DNA from 4 places in the Paenibacillus sp. J14 genome. Region 1 is predicted to be linked to each of the others. Evidence: riboswitches for the same ligand, from Rfam matches in the RefSeq annotation. Region 1 holds a riboswitch; each other region holds the start of a gene.
The links. Region 1 has a riboswitch for cyclic di-AMP ahead of M891_RS0108685 (KamA family radical SAM protein). Riboswitches for the same ligand answer to the same signal wherever they lie in the genome.

Region 1 (4,214 bases):
CGGCATCACTGCCACCACCGAAATGAACCCGGTACTGATCAAGCCAACTGGGAACATGCACTCGCAGATTGTTGTACATGGGCGTCCTTACCGTCACCTTAGCGCATCTGATTATCGTGAGGAGTTTCTGCCCCACGCCAAGCCGCTGGTCATGGAAGCGCTCGGTCGGCTCCGCGATAGGCATGGCATTGTGGTGATCGAGGGGGCTGGAAGCCCAGCGGAGATCAACCTGAAGCAACGGGATATCGTTAACATGAACTTGGCCGAATGGGCGGATGCTCCCGTGATTTTGGTGGGGGATATCGACCGTGGCGGGGTGTTTGCCTTTCTTGTTGGTACCCTGGAGCTGCTTGAACCGCACGAACGCGCTCGCGTAAAAGGGTTCATTATCAATAAGTTTCGCGGCGATCTGTCTCTGCTGCAGCCTGGCCTGGATTGGCTGGAGCAGCGGACCGGAATCCCCGTACTTGGAGTTCTCCCCTACCTAAATAATCTGGAGATCGAAGCGGAGGATTCCGTTGTCCTGGATACCTATCCAGCTCGTTCAGCGCCATCCGCAACGCAGGAGCTGGATATCGCCGTTATCCGTTATCCGCATATTTCTAACTTCACGGATTTTGACCCGTTGGCAGCCGAACCGGACGTATCGTTACGTTATGTAAGCAAGCTGTCAGAACTTGGACATCCCGATGTGGTGATTTTGCCGGGGACCAAGGATACGATCAGCGATCTGGAATTTTTGCGCGGGCAAGGGCTGGCAGGGGCAGTTTGCAACCTGATCGATGAGGGGACGCACACCCAGCTGGTCGGAATTTGCGGCGGATATCAAATGCTGGGCGAACAACTGCATGACCCTGAAGGCGTAGAGTCCAATGAACCGAGGTCGGCATTGGGTCTGGGCCTGCTCCCCTTGGCTACAACCTTTCTCCCAGGTAAAAAAACGGTGCGCGTGCACGGATATACGTGCGAGGACCATCCGATCGCATTGCATCCTCAGAACCAGGAGCTGCCGATCTCAGGCTATGAGATTCATGCCGGATCAACCCAGCAGTTGCGGGACACTCGTCCCTTATTTATGCTTCGGGTCAATGAGGAGCCAGTACAAGGGTCAGGGACAGCCCCGGAGTTAGAACAGGCTGAGACGCAAACACATCCGGAAGGCGCAGCCCGCGCCGATGGCAGGGTGTTTGGGACGTATCTGCACGGAGTGTTCCATAATGATGCCTGGCGACGTGCTTGGCTGGACGGACTGCGTACGAGCAAAGGGCTGGAACCTTTGAACGTCACCTTTGTTTCTTCCTCACGGAAGGAGGAAGCCTTCGATCGGTTAGCGGAGCAGGTTCGCAGGCATTTGCGCATGAATCTCATTTACGACATTATTGGGATCCAAGGTAAGCTTTGACAAATTGGGTAAGGATAAGGTAGGATAAAAGTACGCTTAATTTTCGATGGGTAAAGTCGAAAAGCGGGGGAACCAATCTTTTGGGGCGAATCGTTGCAAGTTTAACGTAGGGAACCATCTTCCCGAGCCCGTCAGCTAACCTCGTTTGCAGTGGATGGGTCATTTTTAATATTATTTCAGTCATCATTTAATGACCCTGTTCTTTGAAGCGGGGTCTTTTTGCGTTCTGCAAGACCTTTGACCCGAGCATTCGGCGGAGTACTCGCATTCACTGCAAGTTTCGAGCTTCTTCTTTACGCATCGTACTAATAAAGGAGGAGAGGATTTATGGCTAGTCCGAAGTACATCACCGATATTGCCAAGGTGAGCCAGTTGTCCGAGCAGGAGCGGCAGGACTTGAAACCGATTACCGACAAATTTGTTTTTCGGGTGAACGACTACTATTTGAGTTTGATCGACTGGAATGATCCGGAGGACCCGATCCGCAAGTTGGTGATCCCCAATACGGGAGAACTGAAGGAATATGGGCGCTGGGACGCTTCTGACGAAGCGGCGAACTACGTGGTGCCTGGCTGCCAGCACAAATATCGAACGACCGCGCTGCTGATTGTGTCCGAGGTTTGCGGCTCCTATTGCCGATACTGCTTCCGTAAACGGTTATTCCGCAACGATGTGAAGGAAGCGATGGCGGATGTCACACCTGGCATTGAGTACATCGCACAGCATCCGGAGATTAATAACGTCCTGTTAACCGGCGGTGACAGCTTGATCTTAGCGACCAGAAAGCTGCGTTCGATTCTCGAGCGGCTAAGAGCTATTGAGCATGTAAAAATCATCCGCCTCGGTTCCAAAATTCCTGTGTTTAATCCTATGCGTATTTATGAAGATCCGGAGTTGCTGGATCTGATTCGGGAGTTCTCCACCGTTGATCAACGGATTTATGTTATGGCGCATATCAATCATCCGCGCGAAATTACCCCTGAGGCCAAAAGAGGGTTCCAGGCGCTGCACGACGCCGGGGCTATCGTGGTCAATCAAACGCCGATTCTCAAAGGCATCAACGATGATGCGGCCGTGCTTGGTGAATTGCTAGATCGCTTATCTTGGGCTGGCGTCACTCCGTACTATTTCTTTATTAATCGTCCCGTAGCCGGAAATGCTGACTTTGTCATCCCATTGAAACGAGCGTATGAGCTAGTAGAGGAAGCGAAAGCCCGTACTTCAGGGCTTGGAAAGCGCGTGCGATTATCGATGAGTCATTCTTCAGGAAAAATCGAAATCCTGGCTATCGAAAACGGGCAGGCCTATCTCAAGTATCATCAGTCCCGGGACGGTGAATACGGCAAGTTTATGATTTTGCCTTGCCCGGATGATGCGACCTGGTTTGACGATTTGCCAGGCAGTGAAGCGTACTGGAAGAAGCCGGAAAAGAAGCTGGATTCGAAGGCGGATACGCAATCGGATCAGACAACAGAAGATGCGGCTTCTGCAAGCCCAGTGACGATTTAAGGGATAAAACAAAACGTACCCTTTCCGTTTCCCCGATCAGGGGAACGTGAAGGGTACGTTTTATTTTTAGAGTCAGATCCGGAATTTTGCAATCGATTCCTGCAACGACAACGCCTGCTCATACAGTGAGCGAACTGTACGCGCGTGCGCTTCCATTTCGTCCAGCTGTTGCTGCGAGTAGCTGCTGATTTGCTCCATGTTCTCCAGCGATTTGGCGGTAATATTGGCCGATTCCTCTACCGATGCGGTGACTTCCTCGGTACCGGCAGATACCTCTTGGGTGGAGGCTGAAACCGATTGAATCGTCAAGTTCACGTTCTGAATCAGCTTCGTTAATTGTTCAAACGCTTGACCCGCTTGCTTCACCCGTTCGGTTCCGGAGACGATTTCCTCGCTGGCCCGCTGCATGGCGTTGACCGAATTTTCCGATTCTTCTCGGATACTGAGCAGGTTCTCGCCGATTTCCTCCATCGCTCGGCGGGACTGTTCAGCCAGCTTACGAACTTCCTCGGCCACGACAGCAAAGCCTTTGCCGTGTTCGCCGGCACGTGCAGCTTCAATCGCCGCGTTCAGCGCCAAAATATTAATTTGCTTCGTAATTTCTGTAATGGTACCTACCACGTTCGAAATGGACTCGGAACGATCATTCAGCGTGCGGATATGCTCCAACGTGCGATTAGCCGCATCTTCGACATGCTGCATTTGCGTAACCGCTGTTTGCGCCAAATGATTTCCGGCGTCAGCCTCCTCTGCAGCTTGTCCAATCCGTTCCGTGACTTCGGCAGACGAAGACGCAATATGCTGTACACCTTGCGAAATTTCTTCCATCGCACGGGCGTTTTCGGCTGCTGCGGAAGCAATCGTCATGCTGCCCGCTTCGATTTCCTTCGTAGCTGCATTGGAACGGGCAATCAAATCTTCAAACGTTGTCACCGATCGGGATAAGTTCTCAGATCCGTCTACGACCACTTGGGACGTTTGCATCACTGCAGCGAACATGTTTTTGAGCTGAAGCGTCATCGTTTGGAAGCTTCCGGCGAGTTGGGCAATTTCGTCATGTCCTTTCACTTCGATGGTATGACGGAAGTCTCCGCCAGCCATTTGCTCCGTGACCTTCACCAGCTTGCGAATTGGCTTCGTGATTCGCGTACTTGCAAAATACGCTGCGGCCATGCCCACCACAATGACAAGTAAGGTGATGCCGATACAGATGTATAAAATTTGGTCTTTCTTCTTATCGATGAAGGTAGCGTCAAGGCCCACGGCGAGCATCGCTTTGCTGCCGGGAATCGCGATGAAAGCT
Region 2 (4,214 bases), on a different contig from region 1:
CCAGAAAATTACCGAGGTTATCAGCATCATTAAACAAATTTCAGAACAGACCCACCTGTTAGCCCTTAACGCGGCGATTGAAGCGGCCCGGGCCGGGGAAGAGGGAAGAGGGTTCGCGGTGGTAGCCGGGCAAATCCGGAAATTAGCCGAGGATACGAATCACTCCCTTCAGGAAATCAGCAGCTTGGTCGAAGATATGACAGTTCGTACTGGCAGTGTCGTGTCTGCGGTTGCTCAGACGGAAGAGAAGGTGCAGCAAGGCGTCACGCAATCCGAGAATGTGAAGGTTAATATCGAGCAAATCATCGATAATATCGAGAACACCTTCGCCATGTTGAACGATATTTCCGACGGGGTTACCACCCAAGCCGCTGCGCTGGAGGAAATGACCGCAACGCTGGAGGATGTGAACACCACGATCGAGTCGGGCCTGCAAGTCTCTGGCGTTATTCAAGATCAGCTGGGTACGCAGGAGCAGATCTTTGGGGATATCGAGCAGACCTCCTGTAAATTGGTCGAACTGTCCGAGAATATGAACGGGTTGACGAACGTGTTCAAGCTTTAATCCCATAGCAATTAGAAAGGGCGCTTGCTTTTGCAGGCGTTCTTTTTACTATTTCATCATTCATCTTTTCGATTTCTTCACACTGAATGAAAGGGATAATGTGCAGAAGGGGTCCTATAAGACTGCTTCGCCCCTCCGATCAATCTGGATCATCGTTTCCTGCTTCAAATGGCGTTATAATAAGCATGATCATACTGAAATTAGACAGACAGCGTGGGAGAGGAGCGGTGAGGAGCATGTATGGAAATGATGGAGTACTGGATAGGCGGACACTGAAGGCAGCCTTTGAACGGACAGTTTATCAAGTGGCGGGCCACGGAAAACGCAATGTAGAAGTGTTGAAGCAGGCCTTTGCCGAGATCAGCGGCGGGGTAGACAGTGACATGTACGGTTCAGGGCAAGCGCTGGAAGCTTTCGAAGCGAAAATGGCTGCAGTGCTTGGTAAGGAGTCTGCTGTATTTTTTCCGAGCGGTACAATGGCGCAGCAAATTGCCCTGCGGATATGGTGTGACCGCAAAGGGTCCAAACGTGTGGCCTATCATCCTTTATGCCATTTGGAGATTCATGAGGAGGACGGGTTGAAGGAGCTGCACGGGCTGGAGCCGATTCTCTTGGCGGATCCAGATCGGCTGATTGAGATGGAGGACGTTCGTCAGCTGCCAGAGGATGTCTCATGCCTGCTGTTGGAGCTGCCGCAGCGTGAAATCGGCGGTCAACTGCCGCCGTTCGAAGAGCTTGAAGCTATATCCACCTACTGCCGGGAGCGAGGCATCAAGCTGCATCTGGACGGAGCCCGACTGTTTGAAGTGTTGCCTTACTACGAAAAAACCGCCGCTGAGGTTTGCGCCCTGTTCGACAGCGTCTATATCTCGTTCTACAAAGGGATCGGCGGGATTGCCGGAGCCATATTGGCCGGGGATCCGGAGCTGACGAAGGAGTCGAAGGTATGGAAAAGGCGCCACGGCGGGGATCTTATCAGCTTGTATCCTTATTTTCTCAGTGCGGATTACTATTATGAGAAACGTGTCGGAAAGATGAAAAAGTATTATCAGCAAGCACAAGAGCTCTCCAGTCTGTTTAATCAATGTCATCGGATGAAGACCGTTCCGGAGATCCCGGTGTCGAACATGTTCCATGTGCATTCGGACGTTCCCAAGGAGCGATTGGAGTCCGTGCTGATTGAAGTCTATCGGGAAACCGGGGTTGGTTTCACCTCGTTCTTGAAAGAGAAAGCGGATGGGGGAAGTGCCTTTGAAATCAGCATCGGAGACCGCTACAGTGAGGTGCCGAAAGATCGGCTGCAGCTAGCGTTCGAGCTGCTGGATAAGAAGTTGAAGGGACTTTCGCTTTAAACTTGGATTTGTTTGAGATGCAGAGCACCGTAGGATGCGATTTGATGTCGTTCCTTACGGTGTTTTTTTGCATATATGCTTCGATAATTCAAGCCTGCTCGCAATAATGAATGCAAGAGAGTGATGTATGCGCTTCCTCGAACAAGGCCGATCTCTTTTCTCGGCGAATTTGCCTTTCCCTCTTCTTTACACTTCTTCAGACGGGGAGTATGATTCATCCGTAACAAAAATTGATATGACAAAACCTGATCGCTGAGTTCTTTCTCATGCAGAAAGAAACGGGGGAACCAATGAAACTCGCCCAATGAGGCGGTTTCCGGGGTGAATCGCTTGATTTGGCCAGTAAGCCAAACCGGCGTAGGGCTGCTTTCGTGCCCGAATCCGTCAGCTAACTCCGTAAGCGTCCGAAAGAGGGAATTGTCGCGGTGACGCTTGAGATTTTTTTCAAAGCGGCTGCGGGAAGGTCCAGCTTTCCTGCGGCCTTTTTGCGTTGTTCGCTGCATGCATGAGAGCCCTATAGGAGTAAGAATGGATCAGGATCGAAGGTTTATTTTGCGAATGAAAAGAGGATCTCATCATGGGAAGCAAACTGAAACGGATATTGATTGGCAGACCGATGAAAAGCACTGAAATTGAAGGAGAAAAGCTTAGCAAACTTAAAGCGCTGGCCGTGTTGTCGTCGGACGCATTGTCCTCCGTGGCATACGGGACCGAGCAGATTCTGATCGTCCTGATGGCGGCGGGATTTTCCGCTCTCTGGTATTCGATTCCGATCTCATTTGCGGTACTTGGGCTTTTGTTGATTCTGATTCTGTCGTATCGCCAAACGATTTTCTCCTATCCGACTGGAGGCGGCGCTTATATCGTGGCGATGGATAACCTAGGGCGTTCAACCGGACTACTGGCCGGCGGATCGCTGCTTGTCGACTATATTTTAACGGTGGCTGTAAGCTCGTCAGCCGGTACGGATGCCATCACATCGGCTTTCCCGATGCTGCATGATCAACGGGTATTGATCGCCCTGTTGATGATTACGCTGTTGACGATGATGAACCTGCGTGGAGTTACAGAATCGGCCTCGATGTTGGCGGTTCCGGTATACTTGTTCGTGGCCTCCATCTTTGTCCTGATTGTGTCGGGACTTTACAAGTATTGGACTGGCGGGATTCATGCCAGTGTGCCGGAGTTTGGGACGGCCGTATCCAATGTCAGCTTGTTCCTGCTGCTTAAGGCGTTCAGTTCGGGATGCTCGGCCTTAACTGGGGTTGAGGCGGTGTCCAACGCTATTCCGAACTTTAAGCCACCGGCAGAACGGAATGCCGCAGCCACGCTGGTGATGATGGGGGTTATTCTCTGTACCATGTTTATTGGGATTAGTACGCTGGCTTATTGGTACGGCATTGCTCCAGATCCGAAGGCCACCGTGATTTCTCAAATCGCTGAATCGACCTTTGGGAGAGGGAGCTTGTACTACTTGATCCAAGGTATTACGGCGTTAATCTTGTTTTTGGCCGCCAATACGGCTTATTCGGCCTTCCCGCTGCTGGCGTTTATGCTCGCCAAGGACAAATACATGCCGCATGCGTTTATGGTGCGCGGTGACCGGCTTGGCTTTTCAAACGGAATTATCTTCCTGGGCGTAACCTCGGCGCTGCTGGTTCTTGGATTCCACGGCGACACGGAAAGCCTGATTCCGCTCTATGCGGTTGGGGTATTTATTCCGTTCACCTTGTCCCAGCTGGGGATGATGGTGCGCTGGATCAAGCGCAAGCCGCAAGGTTGGGTGTTCCGGTTTACGATTAACACGATTGGCATGCTGACGACGCTGGGCATTACGCTCATCTTCATTATCACGAAGTTTTCACATGTCTGGTTCGTATTTATCTTCTTGCCGCTCGTGATGTTTATTTTCTACCAGATCCATCGACATTATATCAATATCGCCGACCAGCTTCGGATTGACATCGATAAAGACAAACCTTGCATAAAGGGCAGCACGATCGTCGTGCCGGTGGCGGGCGTTACCCGTGTCGTGATGAACTCGTTAAGCTACGCCAAATCGCTGACGGATAACGTTGTTGCGGTGTATGTCGGATTTGATGATGAGGACATCGAACGGATGGAGAAGAAGTGGGAGGAATGGAATCCGGGGGTTCGGCTCATTACGCTGCGCTCCAGCTTCCGCAGCATTATCCGGCCGCTGATGAAGTTCATTGATACCGTGGAATGGAAAACGGCGGAGACCGATCACATTACCGTCCTGATTCCTCAGTTTATTCCTCGGCACTGGTGGCAGA
Region 3 (4,214 bases), on a different contig from region 1:
CCCGCAACCTGAATCAAGAAATCCAGTCGATCTTCTTCAAGATCAAAAATGCTGATCGGTCGGGACAATAACGGGTAACGTTCCCCGGCGCGCAACATGTAGAACTGCCCCATTTTTCCCGTAAATCGCCCTTGTACCGACAGTTTGAGCACTCCTGGTGATATTTCCTCGTTCGCCACTACGATTGCCATAAGCTCCCCCCACCCATTTGATTACACTTCATCAAAGGATGCATTTTTTTAGCGGGATCGTCTGTGACATCTCTCACAACAGTCTTAAGCGGTAATTCGCGCGATTTTGCAACATCCATTATGATCTGCAAAAGTTAGGGGATACTAGAGAACATATATAGTTTTGGGATGAAGGGGGACTTCAAATTGCTTATACAACTGAAGAGAGCTCTGGTCTGCTGCATGACCGCTTCTCTGATCTTGGCAGGCGGGAGCGAACTGTATCCCGTCAAAGCCGATACGGCACGGGATCTCGAACTCAGGGGCCCAGCATCTCAAGGGGATCAGGCGGACAAAAAAGATCCATTTATACCTGCCGGTGCCGCGTCAGCCGATCTTGGCGAACTGCGCCGCAAATATTCAGAAACCTTCATCTTCCGGGGGCCGGAGGTGAAGCAGATTGCGCTGACCTTCGATGACGGGCCGGATCCGCGGTTTACACCGCAAATTTTAGACGTGCTTCACCGCAAAGGGGTCAAAGCCACCTTCTTTGTGGTTGGGGCACGAGCAAAGAAGTTTCCCGGCTTGTTGAGGCGGATGAGTCACGAAGGCCACCTCATCGGCAACCATTCCTATAGTCATCCGAACTTCCGTAACCGCTCCATTAAGCAGTTCCAGAGCGAGATTTTGCGCACGGAGAAAATTATTCAGAACGTCGTTGGATACCGTCCCCAATTGATTCGGCCGCCTTATGGGGAAATTAAGGAAGAACAGGTCAAATGGGCGAAGAAGAACGGTTACACCCTCGTGAATTGGAATGTGGATTCCCAGGATTGGAAAGGGATCGACGAAAATAAAGTGATCTCCAATGTGATGAGCACGGCGGGACCCGGCTCGATCATCCTTCAGCATTCAGGCGGCGGCGTCGGCTCCGACTTAACCGGCACCATTCAGGCTTTGCCGAAGATTATCGACGCCCTGCAGGCACAAGGGTATCAATTTGTTGATCTTTCTGAGCTGCTGCATACGACCAAATACCGCTGACCCGTGACGAATCGTCAATTCTCCAGATCAACCAAAAAGTCGGCCAGGATACATCCTGACCGACTTTTTGGTTCACACCGATGTTTAATTTATTACGTAAAGCTTCACATCTTGAAACCCAAACGATTTCGCATTTGCCGCACTGCCTGGAATAAAGATATCGATCCGATTGCCTTTGATAGCGCCCCCCTGGTCAGTAGCCGTAGCTACAAAAGCTTGATCCGGCAGCCCATCATGGTTATGCCCGGTTACCAACACCTTCGTGCCCATCGGAATGACCTTGGGATCAACCGCGATGGTGCCCAGCTTCAGCGGGTTGCCGAAGTAGTCAACCGCGCCCCATTTTCCATTCTCGCTAGCAGATGCCGAATACGCCGAAGCTTTCACATTAATCGTTTTCGAGTAAGTAAAGGTTTTCCCCCACGCTTCAACCACGTTCCCAGTGGACATCACTTTCAGCTTGGAAGCGGATGCGGTTGTCGTCGCTGCGCTTTCCTTCTTCTCCGGAGCAGCAGAAGCTACTCCTGCCGATTGCGATTGAACGCCCGGAATGGTGATTTTCAATCCAGCGTATATATTACTTGGATTGATGGATGGGTTGGCAGCCATGAGTTTATTCATGTCTACGCCATATTTTTTGGCAAGAAGATAAAATGTATCTCCTTCCACGGCATTATGTACCGCGTCTGCATGGACGGATATCGTCTGCATCGGAATCGTAAGGCTTACGGCAATCAGCGCCGTTGCTGCAAGTTTAGACCAAATACGAGTATTCAAGTGAATTGCCCTCCTTTTTACTGCGCCTGCGGAGTTAGTTGTCGGATTCGGGAAAAAGGATCATTCCCGGCGCATCGCCTCGATACGCTTCACCCCAAGAAAACAGTCAGCTTGACCGCTTCTGCTTTCATCTTTCGTCCCCCGCACCTCAAGTTCAGGTTTCGGCCTACTCAATATATCACAATTTTGTAACCAATAGGCCAGGTAAATCCCACCAAATGGCGGAATCCCTTGACTGGACTGGTTACATTTTTGTGTTCAAAAGTAAAAAGCGTGTAAACTTAGAGCATAGGGTCGATCCCTCCGAGGACAAAAAAAACCGCCCGAATCCTCGAACGGTTCCTCAAATTTATAATACTTTGCTTAAAAAGTCCTGCGTCCGCTGATGCTTTGGCGCCCCAAACACCTCTTGCGGCGTGCCTTGCTCCAAAATGACGCCTTGATCCATAAACAGGATGCGATCGCCGACCTCACGGGCAAATCCCATCTCATGCGTAACGATAACCATCGTCATGCCGCGCTCAGCCAGGTTCTTCATGACGTCAAGCACCTCTCCGACCATTTCCGGGTCCAGAGCTGACGTTGGCTCATCAAACAGCATCACATGCGGCTCCATGGCCAATGCGCGGGCAATCGCAATCCGCTGCTTCTGACCTCCGGAGAGCTGCGCCGGATAAGCATCCCGCTTATCCTCCAGTCCAACCGTGCGAAGCAGATCCATAGCGATCGCTTCCGCTTTGCTTTTATCGAGCTTCTTCACGCGAATTGGCGCTAGCGTAATGTTGTCGAGTACGGTTTTGTGCGGGAACAGGTTAAAATGCTGGAATACCATCCCCATTTTCTCGCGGGTTTTATTGATGTCATGTCCTTTGGCAGTGATGGAAGCACCCTCAAAGGTGATCTCCCCTTCGGTCGGAACCTCTAACAGATTCAAGCAGCGGAGAAACGTACTCTTCCCCGATCCACTCGGACCGATAACAACGACAACTTCGCCTTTGGAGATTTCCAGATCGATCCCGCGCAAAATATGGAGTTGGCCAAATTTTTTATGCAAACCTTTAACGGTGATCACTGGTCTTCAACTTCCTTTCGAACACGCCCAAAATCCGAGACAGCGTGAATGTCAGAATAAAGTACATGATGGCGATGATTAAATAAGGAGTCATCCCGTCATACGTAATCGTCACGACCGACTGCGCCTGATAGATCAGCTCAGCGGTACCGATGATCGAGACGATGGACGATTCTTTAATGATCGTGATAAACTCGTTGCCAATCGCTGGGAGCACCGATTTGATCGCCTGCGGAATAATGATGTGACGCATGGCCATCCCTTTGGTCATCCCTAAAGAACGAGCGGCTTCTCCCTGCCCCCGATCAACACCTTGAATGCCGGCACGAAAAATTTCTGCCAGATAAGCCGAACTGTTAATGGATAAAGTAATCGCGCCTGACTGAAGCGGGCTGAAATTAATATCAAACATAAATGAGAACCCGTAGTGAATAATCAACAGCTGCACCATCATAGGGGTGCCGCGCAAAAATTCCACCCACGCATGCCCTAGAAACCGCAGTATCCCCCATGGCGACATCCGCACCAGCGCGATCAACAACCCAAGAATAAAGCCGCAAAAGACACTGATCGCTGCCAAGAGCAGGGTATATTGTACACCGGCCAAGAAGTAACTGCGATATTCCATAAACATTGAAATTAAGTCCATAACGCCTTCCTTCCTCCTCCTTCACCTCAAACCTTTAAGCAAAAAAACAGAAAATAGCGAAAGCTTCGCTATTTTCTGTGGATGGATATCGTGATTATTTTTCGGCTAGTTCACTAGCTTCAGCAACGAATTGATCAATGCTGCCTGCACTAATCAAGCGATCAAGCGTCTTATTGACTTGATCCAGCAGCTCTTTGTTGCCTTTCTTAATGCCAATCACGTAGCCTTCATCCTCAGTTACCGGCTTGGCATCAGTGATAACCAGGCCTTTGACGTTTTTGACAAACGATTCTGCAACAGGACCTTCCAAGATCGCAGCATCAACACGGTTGGAGTTCAACTGCATAATGATATCATTGATTTTGGCCAGCGAAGTCAACTTCGCATTCGGGATTTCCTTGGCCATCTCTTCTTGAATAGACCCTTGCTGAACACCGATTTTCGCACCTTCCAGCGATTCCATTGTGCTGAACTTGTCTTTGTCCGCTTCACGGGCTACCAC
Region 4 (4,214 bases), on a different contig from region 1:
TCCTCGCGGCTGATCCGGAACACGGTTAACCGCTTGTAGAGCTGCTTTCCGTTACAATATCCGATACCCAGCAGCTCGCCCAGCGCTTTTCGCCGCGCCGCCGCTTGCGGGTGCACGATTAACCCTGCGTTTATCAAGTCTTCCCAGGTGATCGCGGCCTCTACTCCAGGCGCTTCGCTGCGAACCCGAGATAACGCGGCGCGAATCGCCTCCGGCGAGGCGTTCTCCACCCCGATGTCGCCTCGCTTCGTCGCCTCCGCCTCCGGCAGGAAAGCGTGCTTGCAGCCCGGCACCCGTGCGGCCACAATTTTGCGAATCCGCTCCCCGGCATGGTCGGGGTCCGTAAAAATAATCACGCCCCGGCGTTCCTGCGCCAATGCGATTTTCTTGAGCACAGCTTCGCCGATCGCCGAACCTCCGGTCTCGATGGTATCCGCCTCTACGGCGCGCTTAATGGCCACGGTGTCGTCTCGACCCTCCACCACGATGACCTCTTTGATCATGATTTTGTCTTCCTTCCTGTTCTTGCTTGTCTCCACCAGAATAACAAAAAGAAGAGGATCATTACATCCTCTTCTAATCCACTGTCTTATTCATCATCCTAATACTATCTCATTCCCTCCGCATTGTAAAACGAAAGAGAACGAGACCTTAGTTCAATTCCGGCTTCGTCGGACCGATCACGTAGACGGTGCGGCCCTTCTTGCGGCCGAATTTCTTCGCATCCTTCAGACTATCAAAATACACATCCATCTTATGGCCATCGATGGCCCCGCCGGTATCCTCTGCCTTACGGAAGCCGATTCCTTCGATGTATACCCACCAACCAAGCGGAACGACGTCTTTATCCACCGCAATCGTTCTGCCTTCCGTCACGCGGGTACCCGAGGCCGTGCGGGTGCCAATCCCGTCTTCTTCCGCCGAATACGCGGTTAACGTAACATTTTTCAAGACTTTTTTATATTTGAATGAGACGCCACCTTTGGTCGTCGTTCCGCTGATGTTCACCGTATTTCCCTTACGGCTGATGCTGGCCGACAGAACCTCGGTAGGTTTCTTCGTACCGACTGCGATCACCTTCGGCTGAGCTTCTTTGGAGACCTCTTTGCCGAGCCAACGCTTCGCCACGAATTTTCCGTCTTCGTAAGTTTTCTCAATGTTGTGAATGACCAGACCTTCGGAACCTTCCTGGATCACTTTCGTGGTGCCTTTCAGCAGCTTATCGTCCGACGTTTTGACCACGCTAAAGGGCACGGCCTCCTTCGTCTGCACCGTTTGCTTGCTGACCCGAACGACCTTCACATTCAGGTTCTCGGTAACTTTACTGTCCAATGTCGGAGTCACCTTGTCGTCTTCACCCAAAGTGATGCCGAGCTCGGACAATACGCCCTCGACTTTGCTTTGCGTCGTGAAGTGGACTTTCGTATTGCCGTCCGCGGTCACACTGACCGGCTTCGCGCGTACTATGACAATGCGGTCACCGTTCTTCAGCGAGCTTTCCAGCGGGAGGGATACTGAATCCTTCGCACTGAGCTTAATCGATTGTTCCTCCAGCAGATGAGCTACACTGGATTGGGTTGTCTCCACTGACTGGACATTCCCGTCCACGATCAGGGATACTTCCTTCTGTGCCTGGCTATACAGCCAGATTAGGATGATGATGATTCCCGCGATGGCCAGAACGCCGACGAGCGCTATCTGACGTAAATTCTCATGCTTCCATCGCATTGCGTAAGACATGCTGGATGAGCGTGATTCATGGGTCTCCTCTTTGCGGAAAATGCCCATTTCTTCCGTCCTCCTTCATAGTCCCGCCGTCTAGGTCGATGCATGATAACGATTGACGCGACTACAGTTACTTTTTACAAAACGCCTAAGGTAGTCAAAAAGTCATCTTTTGATCACGAAGCAGGTCAAGAAGTGAATTCGGCATCGAATCTTGAATTCAGCCGGGCCTTCCGTTGCTCACGTACTCCCATGTACGCTGCGCTACTCAGTCCCTAGCTTCATCCAACCTTCTCGGTGCTGAAAACCTGACTTTTTGAACACTGATCTTAAATTTAATCCTAAGCGTTTTGCATCCTTGACCAGTCTCTCCTGCTTGTCGTCACCTCCTGTTTTCCAACAGTATGACGACCCTATTACTTTTATTCAAAACAAAAGAAGCCGGGAGAAAGAGTTAGAGGAACTCCTTCGTGGCTTCTTGAATGTCTTGGGTGTAATAGCTGCACGAGTGACCTCTCTTATTCGCTTACGAGGTTAGCTGTCGGGTTCGGGCGAAAGAGAGCCGCCCTTTCTCAGTACATTCGCTCATGGCGCAATGACCTTGAATTCACCCCATAGACCCTGGAAAGAAATCAAATACGAACGCGATTAGGCTGCCGCCAACCTGCAATTCGTATTGGTTCCCCCGTTCTCCGTCATAAGGAGATTCAGCGAGACTGGTTCATGGAACCAAGCATCGTATGGTTCAGTCCAAAACGAACCGAATCGATACTGAAAAGATTCTATCCTGTTTCGATGCAGGTTGTAAAGGAGTAATCAACCACGTTTTTTTAAAAAAATGGTTAAAAAAATGTAATGACCTTGTTTTTGAGGGTTAAAAAGCATTAATCTTTCCGAAATCCTCTTTATTTCATCCGTTTTGCTCTCAAATACTCGGAATTCCAAATCGTTCCAATGCATTTCGGGTGGTAATTTCCGCGATTTCCTCAAAAGTAACCCCTTTGAGCTCGGCTGCCATTTCCGCAACCAAACGAACATGAGCAGACTCATTTCGTTTACCACGATATGGATGCGGCGTTAAATAAGGGGAATCCGTTTCGATCAGCAAACGGTCCATCGGCGTCTTGGCCAACACTTCCTTGGGTTGTTTTGCATTTTTAAACGTAATCGGCCCGCCAAACGACAAATGAAATCCCAAATCTAGACACATTTTGGCAATTTCCCAACTGCCGGAGAAGGAGTGCATCACGCCTCCAACCTCGTTGGCCTTCTCTTCCCGAAGGATGCGAACCACGTCTTCGTGAGCGTCCCGATTATGAATGGAAATCGGCATACCTAAGCTGCGAGCCAGTCCAATTTGCTGGCGAAAAACCTTATGTTGAACGTCCTTAGGGGACGTATCCCAATAATAATCCAGCCCAATTTCTCCGATGGCGACGACCTTCTCATGCTTGCACAATTCTGCAATCCAGTCCAAATCGCCCTCTTGCATCGTAATCGCGTCTTGCGGATGCCATCCGACCGCGGCATAAATGAAGTCATAGGTCTCTGCCAGCTTCATGGTCGAAGGGATTGTCTCACGGTTAAATCCGATGTTGATCATCCGCGTAACCCCTTGTTCCACAGCGCGCGCGATCACTTCCTCGCGGTCCTCGTCAAATTGGGGAGCATCCAAATGCGTATGCGTATCAAATAACATAAACCTTGTCATCCTCCTATTTCCGTTGCTCGAAAATGCGGGCTACCGGGCGAGGCAGCCGCTCCATTACAGCACACAATTTATTATCCGGATAGTACAAATGCGTCTTCCCCCGGTGTAATCCGCTGATCGACCGCACGATATCCGAGACTTCCGAAATTTCCCGCAGCCGCTCCTGCCGGTCCAACAACAAAATTTGCTTCTGCCAAACCCCGCCGTCCGGACGGAACACATCATACGGCAGATCCGTCGGAAAATCAATTTCCATGTCGTATTCAGGTTCAAGACCGACTTGTCTAAAGGCGTTCCGAATCTCGTCCAGCATTTCCAGCTCCGATGAATCTAATTCTACATATTTATACAGCTTACGATTCAAAAACCGAGAACATAAATCGCTTAACCGCTCGTCGTCTTCTCTCGTCCACTGCATGAAGGTCGTTTGCATCAGCGCTTCGTCCAGCTGCAAATAATCGGTTACGCTGATATCCCCTTGAAATAAGTTCGGTAACGGATGCGGCAAGAAGCAAAAAGAATGCCCGCTCCGGTATAATTCCTTAGCCCGACGCAAAATTTGCCGAAGAATGATCTCCGAGCTCCGCGTCACCGGGTGGAAATAAACCTGCCAATACATCTGATACCGCGACATTAAATAATCTTCCACCGCATGCATCCCTGATTCTTTAACCACAACCCGCCCTTGAAAAGGTCGAAGCATCCGCAAAATCCGGTCCATGTCAATCGTCCCGTAGTTTACACCGGTAAAATAAGCATCCCGCAGCAAATAATCCAT

Region 2: another riboswitch for cyclic di-AMP. It lies ahead of M891_RS0100860 (APC family permease); the one in region 1 lies ahead of M891_RS0108685 (KamA family radical SAM protein).
Region 3: another riboswitch for cyclic di-AMP. It lies ahead of M891_RS0101795 (3D domain-containing protein); the one in region 1 lies ahead of M891_RS0108685 (KamA family radical SAM protein).
Region 4: another riboswitch for cyclic di-AMP. It lies ahead of M891_RS0117745 (3D domain-containing protein); the one in region 1 lies ahead of M891_RS0108685 (KamA family radical SAM protein).

What each region holds. Positions count from the first base shown of each region.
Region 1 covers NZ_JADQ01000017.1:52,677-56,890, reverse strand. Annotated here, with positions in the region: gene M891_RS0108690 (cobyric acid synthase) at 1-1,402, shown strand, start outside; cyclic di-AMP (ydaO/yuaA leader) riboswitch at 1,426-1,567, shown strand; gene M891_RS0108685 (KamA family radical SAM protein) at 1,730-2,911, shown strand; gene M891_RS0108680 (methyl-accepting chemotaxis protein) at 2,984-4,214, opposite strand, start outside.
Region 2 covers NZ_JADQ01000002.1:19,699-23,912, forward strand. Annotated here, with positions in the region: gene M891_RS0100845 (methyl-accepting chemotaxis protein) at 1-565, shown strand, start outside; gene M891_RS0100850 (threonine aldolase family protein) at 802-1,917, shown strand; cyclic di-AMP (ydaO/yuaA leader) riboswitch at 2,158-2,335, shown strand; gene M891_RS0100860 (APC family permease) at 2,495-4,214, shown strand, end outside.
Region 3 covers NZ_JADQ01000003.1:76,514-80,727, reverse strand. Annotated here, with positions in the region: gene M891_RS0101805 (dihydroorotate dehydrogenase electron transfer subunit) at 1-191, opposite strand, end outside; gene M891_RS0101800 (polysaccharide deacetylase family protein) at 378-1,214, shown strand; gene M891_RS0101795 (3D domain-containing protein) at 1,299-1,991, opposite strand; cyclic di-AMP (ydaO/yuaA leader) riboswitch at 2,000-2,168, opposite strand; gene M891_RS0101790 (amino acid ABC transporter ATP-binding protein) at 2,341-3,063, opposite strand; gene M891_RS0101785 (amino acid ABC transporter permease) at 3,050-3,712, opposite strand; gene M891_RS0101780 (transporter substrate-binding domain-containing protein) at 3,807-4,214, opposite strand, start outside.
Region 4 covers NZ_JADQ01000053.1:13,187-17,400, reverse strand. Annotated here, with positions in the region: gene rnmV (ribonuclease M5) at 1-503, opposite strand, end outside; gene M891_RS0117745 (3D domain-containing protein) at 652-1,788, opposite strand; cyclic di-AMP (ydaO/yuaA leader) riboswitch at 2,234-2,448, opposite strand; gene M891_RS0117740 (TatD family hydrolase) at 2,651-3,424, opposite strand; gene M891_RS0117735 (HD domain-containing protein) at 3,441-4,214, opposite strand, start outside.